2 regions of the Bradyrhizobium sp. BR2003 genome follow, and region 2 is predicted to be linked to the other one. Evidence: riboswitches for the same ligand, from Rfam matches in the RefSeq annotation. Region 2 holds a riboswitch; the other holds the start of a gene.
The links. A riboswitch is a leader RNA that binds a small molecule or an ion and turns the genes downstream of it on or off. The one in region 2 is predicted to bind S-adenosylmethionine.

Region 1: another riboswitch for S-adenosylmethionine. It lies ahead of metX (homoserine O-acetyltransferase MetX); the one in region 2 lies ahead of E2I15_RS26735 (O-succinylhomoserine sulfhydrylase).

The regions. Positions count from the first base shown of each region.
Region 1 covers NZ_SMYJ01000032.1:228,901-244,081, reverse strand. The annotation lists gene E2I15_RS27780 (efflux RND transporter permease subunit) at 1-118, opposite strand, end outside; gene E2I15_RS27775 (gamma-glutamylcyclotransferase) at 334-930, opposite strand; gene E2I15_RS27770 (DUF2125 domain-containing protein) at 1,084-2,271, shown strand; gene E2I15_RS27765 (antibiotic biosynthesis monooxygenase family protein) at 2,313-2,630, opposite strand; gene E2I15_RS27760 (hypothetical protein) at 2,883-4,451, shown strand; gene E2I15_RS27755 (hypothetical protein) at 4,688-5,197, shown strand; partial or broken gene E2I15_RS27750 (Bug family tripartite tricarboxylate transporter substrate binding protein) at 5,295-6,277, shown strand; gene E2I15_RS27745 (SH3 domain-containing protein) at 6,313-6,666, opposite strand; gene E2I15_RS27740 (VOC family protein) at 7,465-7,899, opposite strand; gene E2I15_RS27735 (prephenate/arogenate dehydrogenase family protein) at 8,117-9,049, opposite strand; gene hisC (histidinol-phosphate transaminase) at 9,054-10,151, opposite strand; gene E2I15_RS27725 (chorismate mutase) at 10,251-11,099, opposite strand; SAM riboswitch at 11,273-11,352, shown strand; gene metX (homoserine O-acetyltransferase MetX) at 11,438-12,643, shown strand; gene metW (methionine biosynthesis protein MetW) at 12,640-13,305, shown strand; gene E2I15_RS27710 (G8 domain-containing protein) at 13,411-15,181, shown strand, end outside.
Region 2 covers NZ_SMYJ01000032.1:11,091-26,271, reverse strand. The annotation lists gene pimC (pimeloyl-CoA dehydrogenase large subunit) at 1-794, shown strand, start outside; gene pimD (pimeloyl-CoA dehydrogenase small subunit) at 981-2,126, shown strand; gene E2I15_RS26740 (SDR family NAD(P)-dependent oxidoreductase) at 2,232-3,005, shown strand; gene E2I15_RS26735 (O-succinylhomoserine sulfhydrylase) at 3,196-4,389, opposite strand; SAM riboswitch at 4,466-4,545, opposite strand; gene E2I15_RS26730 (2'-deoxycytidine 5'-triphosphate deaminase) at 4,680-5,786, shown strand; gene E2I15_RS26725 (hypothetical protein) at 5,948-6,997, shown strand; gene E2I15_RS26720 (MATE family efflux transporter) at 7,128-8,567, shown strand; gene E2I15_RS26715 (SRPBCC family protein) at 8,852-9,262, opposite strand; gene E2I15_RS26710 (VOC family protein) at 9,459-9,818, opposite strand; gene E2I15_RS26705 (helix-turn-helix transcriptional regulator) at 9,875-10,714, opposite strand; gene E2I15_RS26700 (methylated-DNA--[protein]-cysteine S-methyltransferase) at 10,724-11,302, opposite strand; gene E2I15_RS26695 (glycosyltransferase family protein) at 11,460-13,007, shown strand; tRNA gene E2I15_RS26690 (tRNA-Gly) at 13,117-13,190, shown strand; gene E2I15_RS26685 (DUF3551 domain-containing protein) at 13,279-13,530, shown strand; gene E2I15_RS26680 (LLM class flavin-dependent oxidoreductase) at 14,040-15,059, opposite strand.

The sequences.
Region 1 (15,181 bases), 220 kb from region 2:
CGTCGGGCAGCGGCGACACCGGCAGCTTGAAGAACGCAATGATGCCCGCCACCACGAGGCCAAGCGACAGCAGTGTGGTGCCGACCGGCCGTCGGACAAAGGGGGCGGAGAGGTTCATCGAATTTGCGAGCGCTGTTTGCGGATGAGCTTCTATCCGTCCGCGCCGGGATGCAAAAGCCTAAATGTCACAGGGAAATGCCATACACCTGCCGCGATTTATCGGATGCGGGTGCATCACGCGGCCAAAAGCGCGATCTGGCAACAAACGGTTTACAAACGCCGATCGATGCCGCTGACGTGGAAGGGCTCTACGCTGCGGTGACGCAACGCAGCCTACGCATCCCGGGCGTCTTGCAGCGGCTGACGAACCCCATGGACATCATGCAGCATTGTCGCCAGCTGGTGCAGCTGCGTGTCGCGAAAGCCCTGCTTCTCGATCGAGGCCACGGTCGAGAGCACATAGTCGCGGTTGTTGCCGGAGCGGCCATGGCCCTGCAGCACCAGGCGCTGCTGCTCGGCGAGCGACAGCCGCCCGGCATATTGCACATGGCCGCGATCGACCACATAGGCCAGCGCAGAGACGCGCTCGCGCGCGGCATTCTCCAGCCACACCGAGCGCATCACCTCGCGATAGACGTTGGTGGTCTGCTCGCGTCCGCGCAAATAGGCGATGGTGTCGTGGCGCAGGCGGGCGGCGACGCGGAACGCGATGCCGCGGCAGGCGCCGCCGCGGTCGAGCCCGAGCACCAGGCCCGGCTTCTCCGGCGTGCCGCGGTGGTCGAACGAATAGACGCAGAGCGCGCGATGCTCGCCGATCAGCCGCGCCGGCACCTGTTCCAGGAACTCGAAGCCCGGCTTCCACATCAGCGAGCCATAGCCGAACACCCAGAGGTCGCCGTCGGTTTCGGAATGGGGAGGATTTGCTGACATCGCGCTGATGGGCTAGCAGAACGGGCCGTGGAAGCGAAGCAGATTCCGTGATGTTTCCAAGGCTTGCTCAAGGCTCGCTCAAGGGTTGCTCGGGGCTTGTTCAAGGCTCGCGGCCGCTTAGATTTTGACAAATTCGCCCGCCAAAGGACCTGCATGTCGGATCAGACCTCCGCCCCCCGCCGCCGCTCGCGCTTCGGCCTTTATGCCGTCCCCGTCGCGGTCCTGATCGCCGCGGTCGCATGGAGCGCCTTCTGGTTCTTCGCCGCCTCGCAGGTCGGCGTGCAGGCCGATGCCTGGCGAGCGCAGGAGGCGAAGGCCGGCCGGGTCTATGATTGCGGCGATCGTTCGGTGGCGGGTTACCCGTTCCGGTTCGAGGTCCGCTGCACCGATCCGAGCGTGATGCTGGTCTCGCAGACCGCCTCGCCGCAAATGGCGTTCGTGGCGCGGCTCGCCGAGATCCTGGTCGTGGCGCAGGTCTACGATCCCAAGCTCGTGATCGCCGAATTCAAGGGCCCGGCCACGATCGCCGAACGCGGCGCGCAGCCGACGCTATCGGTGAGCTGGAGCAAGGGACGCAGCAGCGTCGTCGGGCTGCCGGCGGTGCCGCAGCGCGCCTCGCTTGTGTTCGACGATCTCGCCATCGACCGCAGCGGCGGTGCCACGCCGGCGCCGCTGGCGCGGGTCAATCACATCGAGCTGCACGGCAGGCAGGTCGACGGCTCGGCGCCGGACAGTCCCGCGATCGAGACCGTGCTGCAGATTGCCGGCGGCACCTTGCAGGACGTGCATCCGCTGCTCGCCCAGCCGTTCAACGCCGACATCCATGCGCGGCTCAACGGCCTGAAGGATTTCTCGCCGAAGCCGTGGCCGGATCGCTTCCGCGAGATCCAGGCCGCCGGCGGCAGCGTCGAGATCCAGCAGTCGCGGATCGAGCAGGGCGATGTGCTGTCGGTTGCGGCCGGCACGCTCCGCCTCAACGCGCAAGGCCGCATCGACGGCGAATTGCAGATGACGGTCGCCGGCCTCGAGCGCGTCATCCCCGCGCTCGGCATCGACAAGGTGCTGGAGGAAGGCGTGCCGCAGTCGACGCTCGATCGCGTCGCGCCCGGCGTGAAGAGCCAGGACCTCAGCAATCTCTTCGGCGCGCTGGATCGCGCCATCCCCGGCCTCGGCAAGGTGATCAAGCAGAACGCCAATGCCGGCATTTCCGCCGGCATCAATTCGCTCGGCACCGAGGCCATGCTCGAAGGCAAGAAGGCGCGCAGCTTCCCGCTGCGCTTCGCCGACGGCGCAGTGTTCTTGGGGCCGCTGAAAGTCGCGCAGATCCCGCCGCTGTTCTGAGCCGCGGCGGATTGCGCGGACGCGAACTTGCCCGCGCCCTGTCAGGCATGCTCAAACGGGCCGACCTCGCGGATCACCTTGCAGATCTGCAGGAAGCCGCTGGCGTAGAACTCGGCGTGTCCCCGCTTCATGGTTTCGACATGGTCGGGGTGATTGCGCCAGGCTTCGAGCGCCTCCTCCGAAACAAAGCGAAACAGGGTGAGCTCCTCGCCATCCTCCGCCTTGAATGATTTGACCGAAAGGAATCCCGGAAGGCGGCTGACAATGTCGTACATGCGTTCGCCCAGCCGGTTGTATTCGTCGAGCGCGGCGTTCTTCCGTAACTTCAAGTCACCAACGACAATGACTTCACCGATCATGTTGCAGTCCTCCGTCGATCCAATGTCCGTGGCAGGTTGAAAACCATCGCCCGAACACAATTCGAAATCGCGACCTGCGTTGTTACGCCTCCACCCTGAGCGTTGCTTGCGCGCGCTATCGTCGATTACCGCGATCTATTCCCGTCGCCGCGATGAGAAAAACGTGACCGGAATAATGCGCCTCGGCGCGAATATCACTTCCCGAATACCGCTCTCTCTCGCCTGAGGAAGTAACCTCGTGTGGAGGAAGCGATGCGAATTCTCGGGGGAATTCTGCTCGGCAGCATGCTGCTGTCGGCAGGGGCGGCGTTGGCGGAGGACGATGCGTCCGAACTGCGTGCGTTGAAGGCACGGCTCAAGCAGCTCGAGCAGAAAATGGAGACGCAGGCGCGCAAGGAGGAGGCGCTGGCCGCAAGACAGAACGCAATGCAGAACACGCAGATGACGGCGAAGGCACCGGTGCCGTTCGATCCCTGCGCATCGGGCAAGCTCTGCTACAAGGGCGTCACCTTCACCTTCGGCGGCTGGGTCGATCTCACCGGCATCTATCGCAGCCGCAACCTCGCCTCCGATTCGGGCTCGGTCTACAATTTCATCCCGTTTCCGCAGAACAAGAACTACAACACCGGCGAGTCGCGCTTCACCGCGCGCCAGACGCGCTTCTCGGTGCTCGCCGAAGCCAACGCCACGGAGAACGTCCACGTCGCCGGCTATGGCGAGCTCGATTTCGAGGGCGCCGCGCAGACCGCCAATTCGGTCGCGACCAATTCGTTCAATCCGCGGCTGCGGCAGGCGAGCATCGAGATCGACCGCAGCGATCTCGGCCTGCATGTCCTTGCCGGCCAATCATGGTCGCTGAACACGCCGAGCAAGGCGGGCATCGATCCGCGAGGCGCCGATACGCCGGGCGTGATCGACTTCGAACTGGTGCCGGGCTTCCTCGGCGCGCGTCAACCGGGCGTCCGGGTCTGGCAGGATATCGGGCCCGAGTTCAAGCTCGCGGTCTCGGCGGAGAACCCGCAGACGTCCTTTTTCGGCGGCAACAACCCGCTGGTCGGCACGCCGGCGGTCGGTCCGCAGGGCGTGCTCAATCCGAACCTGCTGGTCAATCTCGCCGGTCCGGGCGGCAGCTTCTTCAACAGCCTGAACAATGTCAGCCTCAACCACGTTCCGGATTTCACCGTGAAGGGCGCGTGGGATCCGCGGCTCGGACCCTACAAGCTGCATGTCGAGGCGTGGGCGCTCTACCGCGACTTCTATGATCGCTTCAACTTCGCCAATCACGACGTCAACACGGTGAGCTTCGGCGGCCATCTCTCGGCCGAGATCGTGCCGAAGCTGCTCGAGGTGCAGGCTTCCGCCTCTTACGGTGCGCTCGGCCGCTTCACGGCAACGCCGTTCCCGGATGCAACCGTGCGCCAGGACGGCTCGATCCAGCCGCTGCCGATCACGGCCTTCCTAGTCGGCTCGGTCTGGCACACGACGCCGTCGCTCGATCTCTACGCCTATGCCGGGCTCGAAAAGACCAAGGCGACCTTCTCCAATGTCGGCACGGTGCCGTTCGGCTACGGCAATCCGCTCTACAACAACCTCGGCTGCAACATCGAGAACTCGCCGGCCGCGACCTGCAACGGCAACACTTCGGAGGTGAGGCAGTACACCGCGGGCTTCTACGACACGATCTTCAGGGGCTCCTACGGCACCATCAAGGCCGGCGCGCAATACTCCTACACCCAGCGCTTCGCCTTCCAGGGTGTCGGCGGCGCGCCGAAGACCGACGACCACATCGTCATGACCCAGATCCGCTACTACCCGTTCTAGGGTGTGATGATGTTATTTCGAGCCGAGCTACGAACTCTGGTTACCTCGCCCCGCGCGCGGGGTGAGGTCGGAGCGCATCGTTAGATGCGTTCCGGGTGAGGGGGAGCTTCCGCAAACGTTGCTATCACCATCTATGCGGAGGTGGCCCCTCACCCCAACCCTCCAAGAGCAAGCTTCGCTGGTCTCGCCCCCGTAAGAACGGGGAGAGGGAGTGAAGCCTGGAAAGGAACACGCACATGAGGATCGTGACCAGACCGAAGCAGAGGGCCGTGATCGCGCGCGAATTGATGATGGTCAGCCGCGCCGCGCATGTGCTGCAGCGAACCGGGTTGGCGATGGCTGGTGCCATGGCCGGCACCTTCGTCGCCGCCCAGCTCGCCAAGGGCCATGTCGCTGTCTTCGGCACGCTGATCTTCATCGCGACGACGATCGTGATCGGCGCCGCCGGCTTCTATCTCGGCATCGATATTCCCAAGCCCGCGATGCGCGGCACGGGGCGCATCGATGCCGTCGAGCTCATGAGCGCGGGCGGCATCTTCCTCGCCGCGCTGGCTGCGCTGGTGTCGGTCTACGGCATCGTGTTCGACGAGATTCCGCCGCGCACCTGGGAGTTTGTGATCGGCTCCTGGTGGTTCGGTGGCGGCATCATGCTGGCAACCGCCGGCCTCGTCGGCCGTCAGCGGCCGGCGCAGAAGGCCGCCGCGATGTCGACGGGGCCGATCCGGGATCAACGGCTGCGGCGGTGAGCATGGTCGCGGACCTGCGGCCCCGCTGCGCCAATCTGTCCCGTAGCTGCGACTGACCGATGCGATACCCTCACCAAAAAATCGGGGAGGGACTTCAATGCCAGCGACATTCACCCGCCGTCACGTCATCGCTGCCGGAGCTGCCGGTGTCGCGGCGCCCTTCCTGTCGCGCGGCGCTTCGGCGCAAGCCGCCTGGCCCTCGCGGCAAATCCGCATGATCTGCAGCTATCCGGCCGGCGGGCAGACCGATCTTTTGGCACGCGCTTTCGGCGAATTCATCGCAAGGCAAGTCGGGCAAACCGTCGTCATCGAGAACAAGGCGGGCGCCTCCGGCTCGATCGGCGCCGCCGAGGTGGCGCGCGCCGCGCCTGACGGTCACACCATCCTGTGCTCGATCTCGACCACTTACGTGATGAACCGCGCGATGATGAAGAACCCCGGCTACGACATGGACAAGGATCTGACGCTGGTCAGCGTGATCCCGGGCGCCGGGCTGCTGCTGGTCGCGAGCCCGAAATTGGCGGTCAAGACGCTGGCGGAATTCGTCGCCTATGCGCGCAGCAGCGGCAAGGTGAATTTCAGCACCTACAGCGCGGGCTCCGCATGACGATCAACGAGCTCAACAAGCAGTATGGCCTCACCATCGAGCCGATCCACTATCGCGGCGAGGCACCGATGTGGACCGGGCTTGCGGAAGGCACGCTCGACGTCGCGATGGGCAGCTACACCGCCGCGCAAACCGTCCTGCAAAGCGGTCGCGGCGTCGTCTTCGGAGTTCACTCGAAGAAGGTCGACGCGATCCCCGAGATCAAGACGCTGCCCGAGCAGGGCGCGACGTCGAAGTTCTTCACCGTGAGCGGGTTCTCGGGCTGGGCGCTGCCGAAGGCGACGCCGCAGCCGATCGCCGATCGGCTGTCGGAGATTTGCGTCGCCGCCAATAGCGATCCGAAGGTGAAGGAAGTGCTCGCGACCTTCGTGCTGGAGCCCGCGATCGGCTTCAAGGACAGCAATGCGCTGTATCAGCGCGAATTGCCGGTCTGGATGGAGGCCGCGCGATCACTCGGCCTGCCGCCGGCTTAAGGCGATCCCGAACTGAAGGATGGCTGCATCGACGGTTACCATTCGTCGTAGAACCACTCCCTGGGGATTCGAGGCCGCGCCCTTGCGTATGGCGGCATAGACGTCCGCTCGGGCTTGCGCACGGCCGGAGCCGGCTGCGCCGGAGGCGGTGACGCCTTCTGCTCGGAAACCTTCGCGAGCGCCCGTTTCATTTCTTCCTGGCTCGCCTTGAGTTCCTCAATGGCTTTCGAGCTCTCGCGGGCCAGCTGTTGCTGGTTCGCCTTTAATTGTTCGATGTTTCGCTCAACATTTGCAAGGTCGCGTGCGATCGTTTGGAGCAGCTGCGTCTGGTCGGGAAGGGCTGTGTTGGCTGTGGGCGCGGCGTCCTGCGCTGGCGCGGTCTGAGGCAACGGCGTCGCTTGGGGCGGAGCGGCCTCTGCCGCTCCGCCCTGAACGGCAGGTCGAGCGGGCTGCGCCGGAGGCTGCGGATCATCCGGCGGCAATGCTGGAGTTGAGACGAGTTGCGGCGCCCAACGGGCGACAAGCAGCTTGGCTTCCCCGCCATATGACGACTGCAACGCCAGGCCAGCGACAACGATACATGCTGCTACCGACAAGGCGGTGAGGGCTCGGAATATCGGTCTTCCGGGCGGCGATTGCGAGGCGGGTCCGGAAGAAGCAGGGCTCGGCGCGGAAGAAGCAGGGTTAGGTCCGACCGAGGGCGGGTTTGGGTGCGCCGAAGGGCGGGGCGCGGCATCGCGCTCCATTCTTGCGAGCTGTTCACTCAAACGCGTGAGCTCTTCATCGGCGCGCGCAATCTGCCTGTGGGCTTCCGCGAGTCTTTCGTCGGCGCGCGCGCTCAGGCTATCGCTCGATCCAACTGGGTCCGGAGTGGGTGTGGAGTTCATTGACGTATCCCTTTCCGTCCAATGTCACCCAAGAGTACCGAATCGGCTATCCGTCAGGGGCGATCAGCCTCCAGCACTCGCTTCAGTCTTGTCCAAAGAATGGCCGGATGATAGCGCGCCTGAGGTCTCGTGATAATGGGGCGGGATAACGGCCCGGGCGAGCCGGAGGTCAGGTCCGCCCGGATCAACAGCCGACATCATTCCGCGCGCCGCCGGGATGTCTTTCGACCACAAGTCGACGTCGGGGCAGCCTTGGGAGTTGTCCCTGGGGCAATGCAAAAGGCCCTGGCCAGCGTGGTCTCAGGCGTCCCGCTCCACCAACTCGAAGGTGATGCCCTCCGGGCCCTCGAACAGCCGGAGCTTCCGGCTGATGTAGTCCATCTCGTCGCTCAGCATGGTGACACCGTTGGCCACCAGGTGCGCGGTGGCCGCCTCGATGTCGTCGACGCGGAAGGCGAGGTGATTGAAGCCCAGCTTTCGCAGATTGGTCGGGTGCAGCCCCGGATCGGTGCCCGGGGGAGGGTCGAACTGAAGCAGCTGGATCTCAAAATCCGCTCCTTCGAGTGCCAGGGTGATGTGCTGGGCTCTCATGGCCGGCATGCCCATGTACCGGGCCGGAACGCCACCGTCGATGGTCGCGACGTGAGTCTTCTTGAAGCCAAGCAGTGCGAAGAACGCGATCGCCGGGCCGGCATCTGCCACTGCGATCGTCACATGATCCGGGCTGAGTATCATCTGATCGCTCCCTGTCATCGGCGCCGCACCAGCTTACAGCTCTTCGGGCTGCTCGGGAATGACAACAGGAACTGCGACAAAACAACCCGAACCACAGCTGGTCATTGTTGCGCGATGCTGGGACGACGAGTCCCGTCAACCACACCCGCCGCGGAGTATGGGTCCCGGCTTTCGCCTGGCTTTCGCCGGGACGACGAATGGAGAGAAGTCGCCCCGCCTACTTCTTCAAATTCGCATGCGGCCGGCCGAAGTCGGGCGCGGCGGAGTCCTGGCCGGTCTCGACGATGCCGCGGCGGATGGCGCGGGTGCGGGTGAAGTGGTCGAACAACGCTTCGCCGTCGCCGCGCCGGATCGCGCGGGTCAGCTTCGACAGATCCTCGTTGAAGGTGCCGAGCATCTCGAGCACGGCGTCCTTGTTGGCGAGGAATACGTCGCGCCACATCGTCGGGTCCGAAGCCGCGATGCGGGTGAAGTCGCGGAAGCCGCCGGCGGAGAACTTGATGACCTCGGATTCCGTCACCTGCGCCAGCTCGTCCGCGGTGCCGACGATGGTGTAGGCGATCAGATGCGGCAGATGGCTGGTGATCGCGAGCACAAGGTCATGATGATCCGGCGTCATGATCTCGACCTTGGCGCCGAGGGCGGCCCAGAACGCGCGCAGCCGGTCGGTCGCCGCGGGATCGGTGCCTTCGGGCGGGGTGAGGATGCACCAGCGGTTGATGAACAGCTCGGCGAAGCCGGAATCCGGCCCCGAATGCTCGGTGCCGGCCACCGGATGCGCCGGGACGAAGTGGACGCCGTCGGGCAGATGCGGCGCCATGTCCTTGACGACGGCGCCCTTCACCGAGCCGACGTCGGAGATGATGGCGCCGGGCTTGAGATGTCCGGCGATCTCGGCGGCGACCGGGCCGCAGGCGCCGACCGGGATGCAGAGGATGACGAGGTCGGCATCCTTCACCGCCTCGATGTTGGTTTCGACGACGCGATCGACGATGCCGAGCTCGGCGACGCGCGCACGCGTCTTCTCCGAGCGCGCGGTGGTCACGATCTCGCCGACCAGCCCTTGCGCGCGCGCGCCGCGCGCGATCGAGCCGCCGATCAGGCCGAAGCCGATCAGCGCGATGCGTTTGAAGAGCGGAGCGGTGGTCACGATGTCACTTTCCGGCCAGGAAGTCGCGCAGCCCCTCGACCACGAGGCGGTTGGCCTCCTCGGTGCCAATGGTCATGCGCAGCGCATGCGGCAGCTTGTAATTGTTGAGTGCGCGCAGCACGAGGCCGCGCCGTGTGAGATAGGCGTCGGCTTCCGCCGCGGTCTTGCCCTTGTCGGTCGGGAAATGGATCAGCACGAAATTGGCGACGCTCGGCGTCACCTTCAGCCCGAGTTTGCCGATCTCCTCGGTCAGCCAGTTGCGCCATTGTTCGGTGTGGGTCCGCGACATCTGCACATGTGCCGTGTCCTCGATCGCCGCCACCGCCGCCAGCATCGCCGGCGTCGTGACGTTGAACGGACCGCGGATGCGGTTGCAGGCATCAACGATATGTGCCGGCCCGAACATCCAGCCGACCCGCAGCGCCGCAAGGCCGTGGATCTTCGAGAAGGTGTGCGTCACCACCGTGTTGTCTGTGGTCGCGACCAGCTCGATGCCGAGCTCGTAGTCGTTGCGCGAGACGTAGTCGGCATAGGCGGCATCGAGCACCAGCAGCACATGCGACGGCAGCGCGGCGCGCAGCCGCTTGACCTCGTCGAACGGGATGTAGGTGCCGGTCGGATTATTCGGGTTGGCGAGCCAGACCAGTTTCGTGCGCGGCGTCACCACCTTGAGGATGGCGTCGACATCGGCGGTGAAGTTGGTTTCGGCCGCGATCACGTTCCTGGCGCCGTTCGCCATGGTGGCGATCGGGTAGACCAGGAAGCCGTGGGTGGTCGAGATCGCCTCGTCGCCGGGCGCGAGATAGGTGTGCGCCAGCAGGTTGAGGATCTCGTCGGAGCCGGCGCCGCAGATGATGCGGTCGGGATCGAGCCCGTAGGCGCGGCCGATCGCCTCGCGCAGCACGCGCGAGGTGCCCTCCGGATAGTCCTCGAGATGGTCAGCGGCGGCCTTGTAGGCCGCGATCGCCTTCGGAGACGGCCCGAACGGCGTCTCGTTGGCGGACAGCTTGAACACCTTGCGGCCCGGTTCCGGCACCGGGCTCTTGCCGGGCGTGTAGGGCGCAATATCGAGGATGCCGGGGTTCGGCACGGGGCGGGACATCATCAACTCCGAACAGAGCGTTTTCGAGCGACGTGGATACCGGTTCGCGTAAAGAAAACGCGTCAAAACAAAAGCCTGGACGGACGGCTGGCTCTACCTTCAGGTCCTGGCCGATCCGTTAGAGGGCACCGTATAGCGCGTTGCGTGGCTGCCGACGAGGGCCGACGAGCGAACCGAGGCGCCGGCCTTGATCAGGGCGAGCTTGATCTTCTCGAAGTCGTGCCCGGCGACCGAGACCAGCAGCGCCGCGCCGTCGAAGGCGGTGTCGGGGACCGCGACGATCTCGGCGAGTGGGGCCAGCGCGCGGGCGACATCGGCGTTCCAGCCGGAGACGCGCACGCTCCAGGTCTGCACCTCGGTGACCATGGCGTCGTCGGCGACCCGCGAGATCACGAACACCGGTAGCGCGGCGGGATGGTCGGCGCGTTCGAGGAACGGCAGCCGCGCGATGATCTTCGGCGCGCCACTGGCCTCGAGCGCATTCCACCACGGCGTGCGGCTTGCGATCGCGGAGACCAGCGCGAGGTCGCCCTTCGACTTCGCCACCGCCTCGACCGCGGCCTGCGCGCTGAAATGCGAGACGTAGGGCACCACGAAGCCGAAGTGAAAGCGCGCCGAGTCGCGCATGGCCGACTCGCCGACCGAGACGTCGGCATGCACCGCGAACGGCGCCTGCACGTAGGTGAAGGTCGAGATGATGACGCGCCAGATGCTCTCGATGGTGTCGAGCGGCAGGATGCCGCGATGACGCTGCACCAGCTCGCGCATCATGCTGGCCTCGCGCGCCGGGCGGAACGCCGAGCCGACCTCCTGGGTCTTCTTGACCTGGATCAGGCGGTCGATGATGTCGCCGCGCGCCATCAACAGCCGGTGAACCTGCTCGTCGATCGCATCGATTTCCTTGCGCAGCTCCTGCAGCGAAGGCGGCGACGGGGGTGGGTTGGACATGCTCTCAAACCTTGTCGTCGGGGCGGCCCGTTGCCGCGTCGGACAGGGTCCTGATTAGGAAAGACGGGCAGCGAAAGCAAAGAGAAACGTCGCGGGCGTGCCTTGCGCATTCGGTTAACCAATTGGCCGTGAGCAGGGCTGTCTTGACGGCGGGGCGCGCGGGGACTACGTTCCCGGCGTCCCGTGGTCATTTGAGCCGGCCGGCTTGCAGCCACGTTAAACAACTCGCTAAACAGGCCGGGGACCTTATCAGCTCCCGGCCGAACCTTTGTTCAGGCCGGGTTTTTTATTGGCCTGAGGTCCATCGAGCCCTCCCGCGCGGAGGCAGGGTCGCCTAGATGAGCAACGTGCGTCCGATACCGAGCCCACAAACCCAAAGCGATGATCGCGCCCATGAGGCCGACCATCCGTCGTCACTGGTGGCGAAGTTCGGGATGGACCAGCCGCTCAAGCTCGATTGCGGCGTTGATCTCGCACCGTTCCAGATCGCCTACCAGACCTATGGCGAGCTCAATGCCGACCGCTCCAACGCGATCCTGGTCTGCCACGCGCTGACCGGCGATCAGCATGTCAACAACATCCATCCCGTCACCGGTAAGCCCGGCTGGTGGGAGACCATGGTCGGGGCCGGCCGGCCGATCGATCCCGAAAAATACTTCATCATCTGCTCCAATGTGATCGGCGGCTGCATGGGCTCGACCGGGCCTGCGTCGCTGAATCCCGCGACCGGCAAGGTGTGGGGACTCGATTTCCCGATCATCACCATCCCCGACATGGTGCGGGCGCAGGCGATGCTGATCGATCGTCTCGGCATCACGACGCTGTTCTGCGTGGTCGGCGGCTCGATGGGCGGCATGCAGGTGCTGCAATGGACCGCGGCCTATCCGGAGCGCGTGTTCTCGACGCTCGCGATCGCCTGCTCGACGCGCCACTCGGCGCAGAACATCGCGTTCCACGAGCTCGGCCGCCAGGCCGTGATGGCCGATCCGGACTGGCGCGGCGGCCGCTATGTCGACGAGCACACCCATCCGCACCGTGGATTGGCGGTGGCGCGGATGGCCGCGCACATCACGTATCTCTCGGACGCCGCGCTGCATCGCAAGTTCGGACGGCGGATGCAGGACCGCGAGCTGCCGACCTTCTCGTTCGATGCGGATTTCCAGGTCGAGAGCTATCTGCGCTACCAGGGCTCGTCCTTTGTCGAGCGCTTCGACGCCAACTCCTATCTCTATCTGACCCGCGCGATGGACTATTTCGACATCGCCGCCGACCACAACGGCGTGCTGGCGAAGGCGTTCACCGGCATCCAGACGCGGTTCTGCGTGGTGTCGTTCACCAGCGACTGGCTGTTTCCGACCTCGGAATCGCGCGCGCTGGTGCATGCGCTGAACGCGTCGAGCGCGCGGGTATCGTTCGCCGAGATCGAGACCGACAAGGGGCACGATGCCTTCCTGCTCGACGTGCCCGAATTCCTCGAGATCTCCCGCGCTTTCCTGCTGGCCGCAGGCAAGGCGCGCGGACTGAAGGACGGCGGCCAGTCATGAGCATGCAGCAGACATTGCCCTTGCCGGGCGTCGCGCCGGAGCGGACCGGCGGCTATCGCACCGATCATCTGCTGGTCGCCGACATGGTGCGGCCGGGCTCGCGCGTGCTCGATGTCGGCTGCGGCGATGGCGAATTGCTGCAGCTGCTGGAAAGCCGCGGCATCGACGGCCGCGGCATCGAGCTGTCGCGCGAGGGCGTCAATGGCTGCGTCGCCAAGGGGCTCGCCGTGGTGCAGGGCGATGCCGACACCGATCTCGTCAACTATCCCGACGATGCGTTCGACTACGTGATCCTGTCGCAGACCTTGCAGGCGACGCGGCAGCCCAAGGTGGTGCTGGAGAATCTGCTGCGCATCGGCCAGCGCGCCATCGTCTCGTTCCCGAATTTCGGGTTCTGGAAGATGCGGCTGCAACTCCTGATCGGCGGCCACATGCCGCGGACCGAGAATTTGCCGGCGAGCTGGTACGACACCTCGAACATCCATTTCTGCACCATCAAGGATTTCGTGCAGCTCTGCGAGGAGATCAACGTCAAGATGGAGCGTGCGGTCGCGCTCGATCTCTACGGCCGCCCGGTGCCGCTCAACCTGCCCTGGTGGGTGTGGAACATGTTCGGCGAGCAGGGCGTGTTCCTGCTGAGCCGGGGTGGGCAGGGGAAGTGAGCGCTGCGCAGCGCGCATCCTCCCATTACACCGCGCCGGTTCTTCGACGTCCAGCTTTTCTTACCGCACTTGCCGTGCGAGAATGGATCAGCCCGCTCAGAGGCGATGCAAATCAATAACGGGCTGATGGCGGTCGATACAGGCTGGCGTGGAACGGTCAATTGCTCGGGGGAGGCAATGCGAACAGGTTTCTGGATTGCGCTCGTTGTCGTTGCGGCACTGTCCGCAGTCCTCAGGGCTACCGGTATCACCATCCCCGAGGGACATCAACATCATCTCGCGCAACCCCATGGCGCCTGCGACACGCAGGCGTCCGAGCATGCCGCGGATCATTTGCCCAATCCTGCGCATCATCGAGAGCATTCCGCGGCACTCGAACTGGTGGCCGTGTGCTCGGAGACCCATGTCGCCGTGAAGTCGGGCGACTGGAGTGCCCCCTCCACTTGGGCCGAAGGCAAGTCGCCCGCCGCCAATGCAAGGGTCCGCATTCCATCCGGAGTGACCGTCAAGATCGATCAGGAGGTCCCAGCCAAAATCGACTGGATTCGCGTCGATGGAGCGCTCATCTGGAGCACCGATCACGCCTCCTCGGTCGATGCCGGGACGATTGTCGTGACGCCTGAAGGGGCGCTCGAAATCGGGACCGAAGATCATCCTGTCTCGAAGACTGTCGTCGCAAAGCTCACCTTCGCCGCGCGAACGTTCCGAGACCGAAAGCATGATCCGTTCGACATGGCCGGCGGGCTGATTTCGATGGGCGCCATCCGGATTCACGGCGCCGAAAAGACGGCCTGGAAGATACCGCGGAGCCAGCTCCTGTCCGGAGCGACAGAATTCAAGTTCGATCAGCCGCCGTCGAACTGGTCAGTTGGGGATGAATTGATCGTGCCCGGGACCAGCGACACAAGTAACGAGGACGAGACGCCGACCATCGCCAGCGTCGATGGTGAGCAAATCCGGCTCGATCGGCCGCTCAAATATGCGCATCTGACGCCGGACGGCACCTCCGTTCCGATGGGCAACCTGACGAGGAATGTCCGTATTGCCTCTGAAGCTGCGGCGCCCTTATCGGCGCGCGGCCATATCATGTTCCTGCATCAGCAGACCGGTGTAAACATTGACGGCGCCGCGTTTCGGGATCTCGGCCGTACCGACGCGAAACGGGCCCAGACCTCACCTGATCTCGATGAGACCGGAAACCTGGTCCCCGGATCGGACGACAACACGGTCGGCCGATACGCGCTTCATTTCCACGTCGTCTCGGGCGCGCGCATCGATATCCCGCCTCATGTGGTGCGCAACAGTGTCGTAAGGGGCAGTCCAAAGCATGGCATCGTCAACCATGGCGGCCATCTCCTGGCAGAAAACAATGTGGCGTTCGCGATCGCCGGCTCGCATTTCTTTTCGGAGAATGGCACGGAGATTGGAGCTTTCCGCCGGAATCTCGCAGTCCGGTCGACCGGATCGGGCGACGACATCGTCAGTCGAATGGGGATATTCGACAATGGCCATCAGGGGCACGGCTTCTGGATGCAGAGTGCTGGTATCCGCGTAACGGACAATTGGGCTTTCGGGCACGCCGGGGCGGCTTATGTCGTGTTCGGCTATGCGTTCATGGAAGGAAATAACCGCACCTATTTCGACGCGCGCAATACCGATGATCGCGTCAACGCCGATGCAGAAGGCCGCATTGCGACTTCGGACGTCGATTTATACTTCGCACGCAACTATGCGGCCGGTTCGACCGACGGTGTGGAGATCTGGAATCACAAACTGGTTGCGCCGCACCCATCCCGGAGCCTCATCGAAGATGTGACGGTCTGGAATGTCCGCCGGCATGCGCTCTTCATCCCCTACGTCCGGGACACGCTCGTGC
Region 2 (15,181 bases):
CGGGTTCGGACCTCGCGTCGCTGAAGACCAAGGCCGAGCGCCGTGGCGACAAGTGGATCATCAACGGCCAGAAGACCTGGACCACGCTCGCCCAGCACGCCGATATGATCTTCTGCCTCTGCCGCACCGATCCGGCCGCGAAGAAGCAGATGGGCATCTCGTTCATCGTGTTCAGCATGAAGTCGAAGGGCGTCACCGTGCGCCCGATCCAGACCATCGACGGCGGCCACGAGGTCAACGAGGTGTTCTTCGACGACGTCGAGGTGCCCTACGAGAACCTGATCGGCGAAGAGAACAAGGGCTGGGATTACGCCAAATTCCTGCTCGGCAATGAGCGCACCGGCATCGCCCGGGTCGGCGTGTCGAAGGAGCGGCTGCGCCGCATCCGCGCGCTGGCCTCCAAGGTCGAGGCCGGCGGCCGTCCGGTGATCGAGGATCCGGCGTTCCGCGAGAAGCTCACAGCCTGCGAGATCGAGCTGAAGGCGCTCGAGCTGACCCAGCTCCGCGTCGTCGCCGACGAGGGCAAGCACGGCAAGGGCAAGCCCAATCCGGCCTCCTCGGTGCTCAAGATCAAGGGCTCGGAGATCCAGCAGACCACCACCGAGCTGCTGATGGAGATCATCGGCCCGTTTGCCGCGCCCTATGACGAGCACGGCGATGCCGGCTCGAACGAGAGCATGGATTGGACCGCGCAGATCGCGCCGAGCTACTTCAACAACCGCAAGGTTTCGATCTACGGCGGCTCCAACGAGATCCAGCGCAACATCATCAGCAAGGCCGTGCTGGGGCTGTAGTTTCCTCTCTCTTTCCCCGCGCTTGCGGGGAGAGGGTTGGGGTGAGGGGCATCTCTCCAAGCAACGACTGCCGAGAGACCTGTACCCCTCACCCGGATCGCTTCGCGATCCGACCTCTCCCCGCAAGCGGGGCGAGGTGAAGAGGGCCCCGGCTTGAACAACGATCAGTTAGTTAAGGGAACGAACATGGATTTTGATCTGTCCGAGGAGCAGCGCCTTCTCAAGGAGAGCGTCGACGGGTTGCTGGCGGATGCCTACGACTTCGATGCGCGCAAGAAGTACATGAAGGAGAAGGGCGGTTGGAGCAAAGCGCTCTGGGGCAAGCTCGCCGAGCAGGGCCTGCTTGGCCTGCCCTTCGCGGAGACCGACGGCGGCTTCGGCGCCGGCGCGGTCGAGACCATGATCGTGATGGAAGCGCTCGGCAAGGCGCTGGTGGTCGAGCCTTATCTGGCCACCGTCGTGGTCGCCGGCGGTTTCCTGCGCCATGGCGGCTCGGCCGAGCAGAAGGCCAAGTACATTCCCGGCATCATCGACGGCAGCAGGACCTTCGGCTTTGCCCAGCTCGAGAAGAACTCGCGCTACGATCTCTTCGACGTCGTGACCACGGCCAAGAAGAAGGGGGCCGGCTGGGTGATCGACGGCGAGAAGTTCGTCGTGCTCAACGGCGAGAACGCCGACACGCTGATCGTGACCGCGCGCACCAAGGGCGGCCAGCGCGACAAGACCGGCATCGGCGTGTTCCTGGTTCCGGCGGATGCCAAGGGCGTCACCAGGAAGGGCTATCCCACCCAGGACGGCCTGCACGCGGCCGACATCACCTTCACCAATGTCGAGGTCGGCGCTGACGCGGCGATCGGCGATCCCGAGAACGGCCTGCCCCTGATCGAGCGCGTCGCCGACGAAGCCCGCACCGCGCTGTGCGCGGAAGCGGTCGGCGCGATGGACGAGTCGCTGAAGGAGACCGTCGAGTACATCAAGACCCGCAAGCAGTTCGGCGTTGCGATCGGCTCGTTCCAGAGCCTGCAGCACCGTGCCGCCGACATGTTCGTGGCGCTGGAGCAGGCCCGCAGCATGTCGATGTTCGCCACCATGGCGTCGGACTTCGACGATGCCAAGGAGCGTTCGTCAGCGGTCGCCGCCGCCAAGGTGCAGGTCGGCAAGTCCCTGAAGTTCGTCGGCCAGCAGTCGATCCAGCTTCATGGCGGCATCGGCATGACCATGGAGGCCAAGATCGGCCACTACTTCAAGCGGCTGACCATGATCGAGAACACGCTCGGCGACACCGACTACCACCTCCGTCGCGTCAGCGAGGGCGGCGGGCTGCTGGCGTGAGATGTCGTTGCCGGGCTTGACCCGGCAATCCATCGCTTTTCAAAAGATGGATGCGCGGGTCAAGCCCGCGCATGACGGGTCTTCGTAGAACTCAGGGAAACAACAATGAAAAACACCCCGTTCGATCTCACCGGCCAGGTCGCGGTCATCACCGGCTCGAGCCGCGGCATCGGCCGCGCCTCGGCGGAGCTTCTGGCAAAACTCGGCGCCAAGGTCGTCATCTCCTCGCGCAAGGCGGATGCCTGCCAGGAAGTCGCCGACGGCATCAAGCAGGCGGGCGGCGATGCGCTCGTCATCCCCTGCAACATCGCGCGCCGCAACGAGGTCGAGGCGCTGGTCTCGGGCACGATCAAGCACTACGGCAAGATCGACATCCTGGTCTGCAATGCCGCGGTGAACCCGTATTACGGCCCGCTGCTCGACATCACGGACGAGGCCTTCGACAAGATCATGGGCTCGAACGTCAAGAGCAACATCTGGCTGTCCGCGCTGGCGATCCCGCAGATGGCCGAGCGCGGCAAGGGCTCGGTCGTGATCATCTCCTCGATCGGCGGCCTGCGCGGCTCGACCGTGATCGGCGCCTACGGCATCTCCAAGGCCGCTGACTTCGCGCTGTGCCGCAGCCTCGCCGGCGAGTGGGGCCCGAAGGGTGTGCGCGTCAACTGCGTGGCGCCGGGCCTGGTGAAAACCGATTTCGCCCGCGCGCTGTGGGAGGACCCGGATAATCTGAAGCGCCGCACCGCATCGACGCCGCTCCGCCGCATCGGCGAGCCCGACGAGATCGCCGGCGCCGTGGCCTATCTCGCTTCCGACGCCTCGACCTTCATGACCGGCCAGACCATCGTGGTCGACGGCGGCGTCACGACGGCGGCGACGTAAGGGCCGGTCTACTCGCTTCGCCTCTCCCGCTTGCGGGGTCGAGACGAGCGAAGCTCGCTCTTAGGCCGACGCGCATAGCGCGGCGGGTGGGGGCTCTTTCCAAGATGTGACTCGTGGAGAGAGCCCCACCCCAGCCCTCCCCCGCAAGCGGGAGAGGGGGCGCAGTCTCGTTGGGGCTTCTATCCTCGCCTCAGACCCGCTCCAGCGCCCGCTCGAAATCCTCGATCAGGTCGTCGGGATGCTCGAGCCCGGCCGAGAAGCGAATGAAACCTTCGCTGATGCCGAGCTCGGCGCGCGCCTCCGGCGCCAGGCGCTGATGCGTCGTGGTCGCGGGATGCGTCACCAGGCTCTTGGCGTCGCCGAGATTGTTGGAGATGCGCGAGATCTTCAGCGCGTTGAGGCAGCGGAAGGCGCCGGCCTTGCCGTCCTTCACCTCAAAGCCGACCAGCGTCGAGCCGGCACCCATCTGCTTCTTCACCGTCGCGGCCTGCGGATGGTCGGGACGGCCGGGATAGACCAGCCGCGTGACCTTCGGATGCCTGGCCAGCGCCTCGGCGATCTTCGCCGCGTTCTCGGTCTGGGCGCGAACGCGGACGCCGAGCGTCTCCAGCCCCTTCAGCAGCACCCAGGCGTTGAACGGCGACAGCGACGGCCCGGTCTGGCGCATGAAATTATGGATGTGCTCGGCGATGAAGGCTTCCGACGACAGGATGATGCCGCCGAGGCAGCGGCCCTGGCCGTCGATGTGCTTGGTCGCGGAATAGACCACGACGTCGGCGCCGAGCGACAGCGGGCTCTGCCAGATCGGCGTGGCGAACACATTGTCGACGATCAGCCGGGCGCCGCCGCTATGCGCGATCTCTGCGATCGCGCCGATGTCGAGCACGTCGAGCGTCGGATTGGTCGGGCTCTCCAGGAAGAAGGTCTTGGTGTTCGGCCGCAATGCGCGCTGCCACTGGTCGAGATCGAGGCCGTCGACCAGGGTCGTCTCGATGCCGTAGCGCGGCAACAGGTCCTGCACCACGTAGAGGCAGGAGCCGAACAGCGCCTTCGAGGCCACCACGTGATCGCCGGCCTTCAGCGGCGCGAGGATCGCCGTGGTCACCGCGGCCATGCCGGTCGCGGTCGAGCGTGCGGCTTCCGCGCCCTCGAGCTCGATCATGCGGCGCTCGAACATCGCAATCGTCGGGTTGGAATAGCGCGAATAGATGAAGCCGGGATCCTGGCCCTTGAAGCGCGCCTCGCATTGCTCGGCGCTGTCGTAGACGTAGCCCTGGGTGAGAAACAGCCCTTCCGACGTCTCCCCGAATTGCGAGCGCAGCGTGCCGCCATGGACGAGGCGGGTTTCGGGGCGAAAGCGGGCGGTACCTTCAGATTCAGACATGTGACCTCCGAAGTGGCCACTTCTCCTGGAGAATGGCCACAAAAAAACCGGCCTGGAGCAACCTCCACAAGCCGGGATCACACTGTCCCCGGCCTGTTTAGCGACTTATTTAACGTGGCTGCAAGCCGGCCGGCTCAAATCACCACGGGATAAGTGCAGCTGATATTCCCTCGCGCCCTTTCCGTCAAGACGGTCATCGGATAACCCGTAAAAGCCCATATTTTGGGGCTTGATGGCCGCCTGGAGTATGATTTCTGGGCCATCTCGAGGGATCGCCGAGGGACCGCGCCGTGTCGTTCACGCTGGAAGAAGAATCCAACGGAATCCTGCCCGACCGCATGATCGCGGAGATGGCGGAGGCCGGCCTCATTCTGCCCGCCTACGACTTCGTCGAGAGCCAGATCCAGCCGGCGAGCCTCGATCTGCGCCTTGGCGACATCGCCTACCGGGTCCGCGCCAGCTTCCTGCCGGGGCCCGATGCCACCGTCGCCGAGCGGATCGACGAGCTGAAGCTGCACGAGATCGATCTGTCCGACGGCGCGGTGCTGGAGACCAACTGCGTCTACATCGTGCCGCTGCTGGAGAGCCTGGCGCTGCCGCCGGAGATCGTGGCCGCGGCCAACCCGAAGAGCTCGACCGGACGGCTCGACGTCTTCACCCGTGTGATCGCCGACGGCACCCGCCGCTTCGACATGATCGGCGCCGGCTATCACGGCCCGCTCTACGCCGAGATCAGCCCGAAGACGTTTCCCGTGCTGCTGCGCGAGGGTTCACGGCTCAGCCAGGTCCGCTTCCGGATCGGCGAGGCGACGCTCTCCGCCGACGAGCTCGATGCGCTGCATGCCGCCGAGCGGCTGGTCGACGCCGCGAATGCCGATCTCACCCATGGGGTCGCGCTCTCGGTCGATCTCTCCGGCGAGAGCTCAGGCGGCTTCGTCGGCTATCGCGCCAAGCGCCACACCGGCGTGGTCGATGTCGATCGCCGCGGCGGCTACGCGGTCGACGATTTCTGGGAGCCGATCAAGGCGCGGCCCGACGGCAGCCTCATTCTCGATCCCGGCGAGTTCTACATCCTGGCTTCGAAGGAGGCGGTGCAGGTGCCGCCGGACTACGCCGCGGAGATGGTGCCGTTCGATCCGCTGGTCGGCGAATTCCGCGTCCACTATGCCGGCTTCTTCGATCCAGGCTTCGGCTATGCCGGCGCCGGCGGCAAGGGCGCGCGCGCCGTGCTGGAGGTGCGCTCGCGCGAGGTGCCGTTCATTCTCGAGCATGGCCAGATCGTCGGCCGCCTCGTCTATGAACGCATGCTCGAGCGCCCCGACGCGCTGTACGGCCAGCGCATCGGCTCGAACTATCAGGCGCAGGGCCTGAAGCTCTCCAAGCATTTTCGCGTGTAATTCCGTTTCGCGCGCGTGTAATTCCGTAGCCCGGATGAAGCGTTAGCGAAATCCGGGACGCTGCATACGCGGATCGAGCTGCCCCGGATTGCGCTTCGCTGCATCCGGGCTACGATTGCGCATGCGAGCTCGACCTCGCCAACAAGAGCCAGGGAGCGAACATGACTGCAGGCGAAAGCTCACAAGAAGCCCAGTGGCGGAAGTGGCGCAGCGTCGCCGATCTCTATCATGCCTTCTTCACCGGGCTGATCCTCACCGTGGTCACGCGGCGCGGCACGACTGACGCCGCGGAGTTCGTCTTCCGCGTGTTTCGCCGCCAGCAGCAGGAACGCTTTCTCCCCGGCTTGAAGAAGCTCGGCCTCGACGGTCTGCCGCCGGCGGTCGCGGCCGCGCAGTATCATTATCTCTCCAACTGGATCGGCGGCGTGCATGTCGAATACATGTACGAGAATGACCGTAAGGCCTGGATCCGTTATCCGCCGCCGCGCTGGATCTGGAAGGGCACGGCGATCTGCGGCGTCCCCGGCAAGGTCTCGCGCGCGATGCTGCGCGGCTGGCACGCCAACAATGGCGTCGCCCTTGGGAACTTGCGGCTCGGCTTCGTCTGCACCAAGCAGAGTGTCGACGGCCAGGACGGGCTCGAAGGCTATTACTGCGAGTACGATCATCCGCTCGAGCTCGATCAGCGCCTGGTGTTCGCGCGCCATCTCGAGGCGCCGCCATTCGATCCCAAGACCGCGCCGGCACTGCCGGTCGACAGCTGGCCGAAGCCGCGGCTGGAAAAGGCCTATCGCAACTACGCGATGGAATATGTGAAGACGGCCGCGCCGGTCATCGTGCAGGTGTTCGGCCCGGAGGATGCGAGCTATCTGCTGCATCTCACCGGCAGGCTGATCGGCATGCAGTATTACGACGAGGTCGCGCAGGCGCTTGGCGGCAGCCGCGGCCGTGCCGCGGAATTTGCCGCATTCCTGCGCACTCTCTTCGAGTCGCAGGACGATATCGCTGACATCACCGAGTCCGAGGGCCAGTTCGAGATCCGCCAGCAGGGCTGGAAGCTGATGGCCGATGTCGCCGACTATCACCCGGCCTGCGCCAGCGTGCTGACGGGCCTGTTCGAAGGGCTGGCCGCCGGCTGCGGGCGGCGCATTCCGGTGCATCTGAAGCCGAATGTCACTGCCGGCGCACCGTTCGTCTGGTCGATCGGCTAGATCAGAGGTTCATCCGGGTTCACCTGCAATCGCGCAGGCCCCCCTTGCGCCCTGCGCACGTGGATTCCGCCGCCGCCATGGTAGGGAAACACCATGGCGCGGCTCCCGAACGACGCGCTCGGGAGCAGAAATGTCCGATCTCGGCCTCGCCGAAATACCTGTCGACGAACAAGAGCGGCCGCCGCCGCCGGTGACCAAGCCGGCGCGCAATGCGCTGCTCGACGGGCCGATCCTGCGCACGCTGCTGTGGCTTGCATGGCCGAACGTGATCGCGCTCTCCGCCGGCACCTGCGTCGTCATCGCGGAGACTTCGTATATCGGCCGGCTCGGCGTCGAGTCGCTGGCGGCGATGGCGCTGGTGTTTCCCTGCGTGATCCTCACCATGACGATGTCCGGCGGCGCGATGGGCGGCGGCGTGGCATCCGCGATCGCGCGCGCGCTCGGCGCCGGCGAGATCGAGCGCGCCTCGACGCTGGCGATGCATGCGCTGCTGATCGGCCTGACCTTTGGTTTGACGTTCATGCTGGGCATGCTGATCTTCGGTCCGCGCCTGCTCGAACTGCTCGGCGGGCGCGGCAATGTGCTGGCGCAGGCGATCGCCTATTCCCAGGTGTTCTTCGGCGGCGCGATCCTGCCCTGGCTGATGAACACGATGGCCGGCATCCTGCGCGGCACCGGCAACATGAAGCTGCCTTCGACCATGATTCTGTCGTCGGCGGTGTGGCAGATCATTTTGGGCGGCACGCTCGGGCTCGGTCTCGGTCCGGTACCGCAATTCGGCATGCGCGGCGTCGCCGCGGGTTCGCTGATCGCCTATTCGATCAGCATCAGCGTGATGGGCTGGTATCTGTTCTCGGGCCGCGCCCGCGTGAAGCCGAAGTTCAAGGGACTGCGCGTGCAGTGGGCGATGTTCATCGACATCCTCAAGGTCGGCGCGGTGTCCTGCTTCTCGCCGCTGCAATCGGTTCTGACGATCTCGATCTTCACCCACATGCTGGCGCAGTTCGGCACCGCGGTGCTCGCCGGCTACGGCATCGGCGCGCGGCTCGAATTCATGCTGACCTCGGTCGCCTTCGCGGTCGGCATCGCCTCGGTGCCGATGATCGGCATGGCGGTCGGCGCGGAGCGCGTCGCGCGGGCCCGGCGCATCGCCTGGACCGCAGGCACGGTGTCGTTCCTTGCGGTCGGCGTGGTCGGCAGCTTCATCGCGGTCTTTCCCGACCTCTGGGTCAATCTGTTCACCAGTGATCCGCACGTGCGGGCGACCAGCCATCAATATCTTTCGACCGCCGCGCCGATGTACGCGTTCATCGGCCTTGCGATGTCGATGTATTTTTCCTCGCAGGGTGCCGCGAAAGTGCTGGGTCCGGTGCTGGCGCAGACCGCGCGGCTGATCTTCATCGGCGCCGGCGGCTGGTGGCTGTCGACGCATGAGGCGAGCGCGCAGAACTTCTTCGCACTCGCCGCCGCCTCGATGGGCGTGCTCGGCGTGCTGTCCTGCCTCAGCGTGATCCTGACGCGCTGGGGCAAATCAGCGCCGGTCGCCGAGGCGCAGCCGGCGCTGTCTTGAACCGCTGAAGATGCCGTCTCGGCTCTCGCACCGTCGTCCTGAGAGAATGTGCATATATTCGGCGTCGTCTTGGCGAAAGCCAGGATCCATTACCCCAACCGCTTGTCGTTGTGCGAGGCTGGGGCCACTATCGCACTCTCAATCGAATTCGGTGGTTATGGCTTTCGCCAGGACGACGGCGTGGGGAGGCCGCTCGCTACCAATCCTCACACCGTCATCCCAGCGACAAAGGCGAAGCCTTTGCGCGGGGTGACGGTGATAAGGTTTTCCGGCCGCCAGCCTCGCTACGCTGCGTTCTTCGCCGATTTGGCCATCGCCGCCTGCATCGCCGCCGCACCGAGGTCCATCTGCGCGTCCATATAGGGCGCGACCTCGTGCGGCAGCACGTCGGCGATCCACACCACGCGGCAGCGCACGTCGCCCTCGGCGAACACCTGCACCGAGGCGGAATGCTGCTTCAACCGTTCGCTGGTGATCGCATAGACCAGCCGCTTTCGGTTGTCGTCGCAATCGACCAGCGTCTCGCGCGCCACGGTGCCGTTGGCGAAAGTGACGGTGCGGACGTCGCCGTCGAGTTGCGTGTCGGTCACGAAGCCCGGCACCAGCCGCGTATGCAGCGCGCCGAAATCGCGCAAGGCGTCCCAGACATGATCTGCCGGCGCGTCGATCGGGATATCCTTGTGAATGGAAGCCATGATTGTAACCTTTCGGGTGGTTGTCATTCCCGCGCAAAGGCTTCGCCTTTGTCGCTGGAGGTGCGAGCGACGCGATGCCCCGGCATCGCGTTCCTGAGCGAGCCTCGAAGGATGACCGGATCTCGCTCGGGCCATCCTTCGAGACGCCGCGCGTTGCGCGGCTCCTCAGGATGACGTTGGAATGCGCGGCTTTTTGTCAGGTCGACACCGCCTCGACATTGTTGCCGTCGGGGTCAAGCAGGAACGCCGCGTAATAGGTCGGGCTGTAATCCTTGCGATGGCCCGCCGCGCCATTGTCCTTGCCGCCGGCTTTCAGGCCTTCGGTGTGGAATGTCTTGATCGCGTCATGGCTCGGCGCGCGGAACGCAACGTGCGCGCCGCCTTGGGCCTTGCCCTTGTGCGAATGCAGCCAGAGCGCGGGCTCGCCCTTCGGGCCGAAGCCGGCGCCGCTGTCGTCGCGCGAGCAGAGCACGAAGCCGAGTGGTGCCAGCACCGCGGTGTAGAAGCGCACGCTGGCGTCGAGGTCGGCAACGCGCAGTCCGATATGGTCGTACATGAGGAAATCTCCAGTCGCTGGGCGCATCGAAAGACGCGCGGACTGGAGCAGCCTAGCTATTGCAGCGCGAGACGTTCTTGGAAAATCTTGCGGTCGCCGCGCGAGGCTTGGCGGAACTTCAGCGGCGAGGCGCCGGCGGCGCGGTGGAAACTGCGCACGAAATTGGACAGGTCGCCGAAGCCGACGTCATAGGCGATGTCGGTGATCGGGCTGTCGTCGTCCGCGAGCCGCCGCGCCGCATGGCGCAGCCGCGAGCGCACGAGATATTGATGCGGGGTGACGCCGAGCACCGCGGAAAACAGCCGCAGGAAATGGAAGGTGCTCAAGCCGGCGTGTTCCGCGGTATCGTCGAGGTCGATCTGACGATGTGAATTGGCGTCGATCCACAACGCGGCCTCGACGGCGCGGCGGCGATCGCGCAAGCCCGCGGTGAGAGGCCTTGCCTTGCGGTCGGACACCAGTTCGACAAGGCGGCTGGTGAGGAGGTAGCCGATCTCGTCGAGGCCGACGTCGCTGTTGCCACCTGCCGCCGTTTGGGCGAGCTCGCCGATCACCATCAGTTCCGGCAGCGGCGGCACCGAGCCGATCTGCCAGACCGCCGCGCGGTCGCCGATGGTCTCGACCAGCTCCGGGTCCAGGAAGAACGACAGGCATTCGTCGCCGACCACATGATCGTGCGTGCAGGTGTATTCATCGCCGGGATGGCCGACCAGGATCGAGCCTGCCACCAGCTCATGGAAGCGGCCGCGGCAATGGCAGCCGAAGCTGCCGCTGCGCACATAGGACACAGAGTGGCAGGCGAACTGCTCGGCGAACGGCTTGTCGCCGGGTTCCGCTGTGCAGCGAAACTCGTTCACTGTGATGCGATCGCGCTGCAGCAGCGTGGTTCGGACCATACCCGGGATTTAAGCCTGCGGCCGCAGTCGCGCAACGGGCAGCAGCACATCAAAAAGGGTCTTGCTGGTGGTCGGCTGGGCGCCCTCGATCGAGAGCAGCCGCCGCTTCGAGATGCTGCCGCCGTTCGGCGAGATCCGGTCGGCATAATTGGCCGTCTCGAGCACGCGGTGGCACGGCACCATGACCATGAAGGGATTGCGGCCGAGCGCCTGTGCCACCGAATAGACCGCGCCGGACGCGCGCAAGGCGCTCGCCACATCGTCATAGGTCCGGGTTTCGCCGCGGGGAATGGTGCGGACAAACTGGTAGACGCGCGCGCTGAAGGTCGGGATGCCGCTCATGTCGAGCGCAACGCCGGCAAGGTCACCATTGCCGCCGCGCAAGGTCGCGGCGATGCCCTCGATCGCGACAGCGACCTCCTCGGGAGGCCGCATCTCGCGCGCATCCGGATAAAGCTTGAATAGCCGCTTGCGGGTCTCGATCTCGCGCAGCTCGGGAAGCTGCACGCCGGCCACGCCGAGCTCACCCCACGCGATACCGCATCGGCCGATCGCCGTGTCGAAAATAGTGTACCCACGCCCCGCCATGACGCCACCAGCCCCCAACGCGCGATCTTAACATCGTCGCCGGCGTGCGCATCTTGAATCTTGACGTTTAGCTAACCATGTCGCGGCCCGTTCTGTGTGATCTCGCCAATGACCAGTCACGCATCTTAAAGGCTTTGCCCGCTATCTGGTCGTCAGCATGCTGCTCCACGGTACGATCGGCGGAACGATGACCAGCACCGGCGCGGGCATCGCGCGCGGCGGCACAGCCGCGGCCGGGACATCGGCCGGGCGTCGTCATCCGCTGTTCGCATTGTTGTTGCTGGCGTTGGTCCTGCGCCTTGCGGCCGCGCTCTGGCCCAACGTGATGTATCCCGACGAGATCTTTCAGTATCTCGAGCCGGCGTGGCGAATGCTCGGCCATGACGGCATCCTGACGTGGGAGTGGCGCGAAGGCATTCGCGGCTGGTTCCTGCCGACATTGCTGGCCGGGCCGGTCGCGGTGGGCGGCTTGATTGCGCCGGGCGGCGAGGGCGCTTTCCTGGTGCCGCGCCTGGTCGCCGCAACTGCGTCGCTGTCGATCGTGGTCAGCGCCTGGTTCTTCGGTGCACGCATCTCGCGAACCCATGCCATCGTCGCGGCGTTCGCGGCTGCGGTCTGGTTCGAGTTGATCCTCCTCGCGCCGCACACATTGGGCGAGCCGTTGGCGACGGCGCTGATCGTGCCGGCGGCGCTGCTGGTGACCGGTCGTCCGTCGCCGCGGCGTCTCGCGATCGGCGGCGCGTTGCTCGCGTTCGCCTTTGTCTGCCGCTTTCAGTATGCGCCGGCCATCGCCGTGCTTGCGCTCGGCGCCTGCTGGATGCGTTGGCGAAACTTGATCCCGTTGGTCGCGGGCGGTCTCGCCGCGCTCGTGCTCTCCGCCGCGATCGAGCTTGCGCATGGCGCCGTGCCGTTCGCCTGGCTGATCGGCAACATCAGGGAAAACCTGCTGCACGATCGCGCGACCGAGTTCGGCGTGACGCCGGCTTCGGCCTATCTCGTCAACTTCCTGATCGTGTGGTCGGCGGCAATCGTATTGCCGCTCGCTGCAATCTGGCGCGGCTCGCGCCATGCGCCGCTGCTGCTGGCCGTGGCGCTGGTCAACCTCGTCTTCCACAGCCTGATCGCGCACAAGGAATACCGCTTCGTCTTCCTGTCGGCTGTGCTGTTCATCATCGTTGCGGCGCTGGGATCGGCCGATTGGGTGCAATGGCTACGCGCAAGACCAGGTTGGCGCCGCTGGGCATTGCCGATCGTCACCGGTAGCTGGGCGCTGCTCTCGATGACGCTCGCCGGCGCCAGCGAAGGGATGCGCGACTACTGGACGCGTGGTGTCGGCGCGGCGCGGCTCGCCGCCGAACTGCGCAGCGATCCGCAGATGTGCGGCCTCGCACTTTACAATGTCCGTTTCCAGCTGTTGCCAGGGCGGGAACGATTGGTCGGCCCGGTGCCGCTCTATGCGCTCGAGCCCGCCGATCCGCTCGCCGAGCTGATCCTGCCGCCGCTGTTGCAGGCGACCAGGCCGGCCTTCAACCGCATCCTGGCGCGGCCCGCGGCGGCCGGTGATCTGCCGGCGGATTATTCAAGGCAAAGCTGTGCCCGCGTCGGCATCGCCGATGCCTGCATCTATGCACGAAGCGGCAGCTGCGATGCGGCTGCCGCCGCGACTTTTGTCATCAATGACGTGCTGGTGAGGATGGGCCACTAGCGAGGGCGGTGCGGCGATCGGCTCCAATGCGCGCTTGATCCGCTGCCTCCGCCCGGGCTATGGTCCGGCCGGTCGCACCCGTGAGGTGCGACCTCAAGCAATTGAGATCGCGGGCGTAGTTCAATGGTAGAACGGCAGCTTCCCAAGCTGCATACGAGGGTTCGATTCCCTTCGCCCGCTCCAGCCTTCAGGCAAATGTCGCGGGACAGTTTGTCGGCAAGGCACCGTTTGTCGGCAAGGCAATGTATTTCGCGACAGCAGGAGATGTGACGTGAGGTTGCTTGGAGCGCTGCTGCTTGCGCTGGGCGTGCTTTGGATGACGAGGCCGGCATCCGCGCAAATGTATGATCCGCGCTATCCCGTCTGCATGCATGTTTACGGTGAGTTGGTCGGCGAACGCATGGACTGCGTCTTCACGTCGCTGGATCAGTGCCAGGCCGGCGCTGTGGGGCTGCCGGCGACCTGTCTGGTCAACCCCTATCATGCGCCGAGGTCGGCGCGTCCTTACCGGCCCGAACGATGACCTTTCCGCTCGTACTGGCGGGCGTTCATTTGAGATCAGTGCATGGCATGGTGGTACTACGCGCTCTTCGCGATCGTTCTGCTCGGATGTTGTGCATTGGTGGTTCGCGCCCGTCGCGGCAGTAACACGCGAGAAGACGAGGAGCTGAACCGTCGGATCAATGAGCGCGTCGATCGGCTCGATCTCCCCCGGCGCAATCGCGACAGGGATTCCTGACCCGCGATGATCCCGGGATATTACGGCGATCTGTTCACGCAACGTGCGCGCCTAACGAACCGTACTCGACCTGTTCTTCTCACAAGGCGCAGTTATGTTTCCGTAGTTCTCCGCGTTTGAGAACGAAGTTCCACCGGAACGATGTCGCGGGTTCCGGCATTGGTCGAACAGAGCCGACCGACCTCCGGCGAGAACGGTCGGTTCAAGCCCGCGCCCGGCCGTTCCCTCTCAACAGCCCCCTAGAAGACGGCCGGCGCGGGTCCTGATCCCGGCTCTGCTCGATGTGACGAGGTTCAGCGCCAGCCCAAAGCGGGCGCGATCTGGGTCAGGATCGTCTCGATCACATGCGCGTTGTAGGCGACCCCGAGCTGATTGGGGACGGTCAGAAGCAACGTGTCGGCCTCCGCGATCGCCTCATCCGTCTTGAGCTGCTCGATCAGCCTGTCCGGCTCGGCGGCGTAGCCGCGGCCGAAGATCGCGCGCGTCCTCTCGTCGATGAAGCCGATCTGGTCTTCCTCCTGCCCGTTGCCGAAATAGGCGCTGTCGCGATCGTCGACCAGCGCGAAGATGCTGCGGCTCACCGAGACCCGCGGCTCGCGCGTGTGCCCAGCCTCCTTCCAGGCGGCGCGATAGGCCCGGATCTGGGCGGCCTGCTGGATGTGGAAAGCCTCTCCGGTCTCGTCGCTCTTCAGTGTGGAGCTCTGCAGGTTCATCCCGAGCTTCGCCGCCCACACCGCGGTGGCGTTCGAGCCGGCGCCCCACCAGATGCGCTCGCGCAGGCCTTCCGAGAGCGGTTCGAGCCGAAGCAGGCCGGGAGGATTGGGAAACATCGGCCGCGGATTGGGCTGCGCAAATCCCTGGCCGCGCAGCATGTCGAGGAAGATCTCGGCATGACGCCGGCCCATGTCGGCGTCGGTTTCGCCCTCGCCGGGCTGATAGCCGAAATAGCGCCAGCCATCGATCACCTGCTCGGGCGAGCCGCGGCTGATGCCGAGTTGCAGGCGTCCCCTCGCGATCAGGTCGGCCGCGCCGGCGTCCTCCACCATGTAGAGCGGATTTTCGTAGCGCATGTCGATCACGGCGGTGCCGATTTCGATCCGGCTGGTTCTGGCGCCGACCGCCGCCAGCAGCGGGAACGGCGAGGCCAGTTGGCGGGCGAAGTGATGGACGCGAAAATACGCGCCGTCCGCGCCGAGCTCTTCGGCTGCGACCGCGAGGTCGATGGATTGCAGCAGCACATCCGCAGCTGAGCGGGCCTGCGACTGCGGCGAGGGCGTCCAGTGCCCGAACGAAAGGAATCCGATTTTCTTCATGCCGGCAATGTAGGGATGTCCGCGACGAATTGCGATCCGCGATGTGATCCGGGGATGACCGAAACTGTTTACCAGCCGGGAGATCTTTCTGCGGCAGATGTTGCGGGTTTTGCAGATCGCGC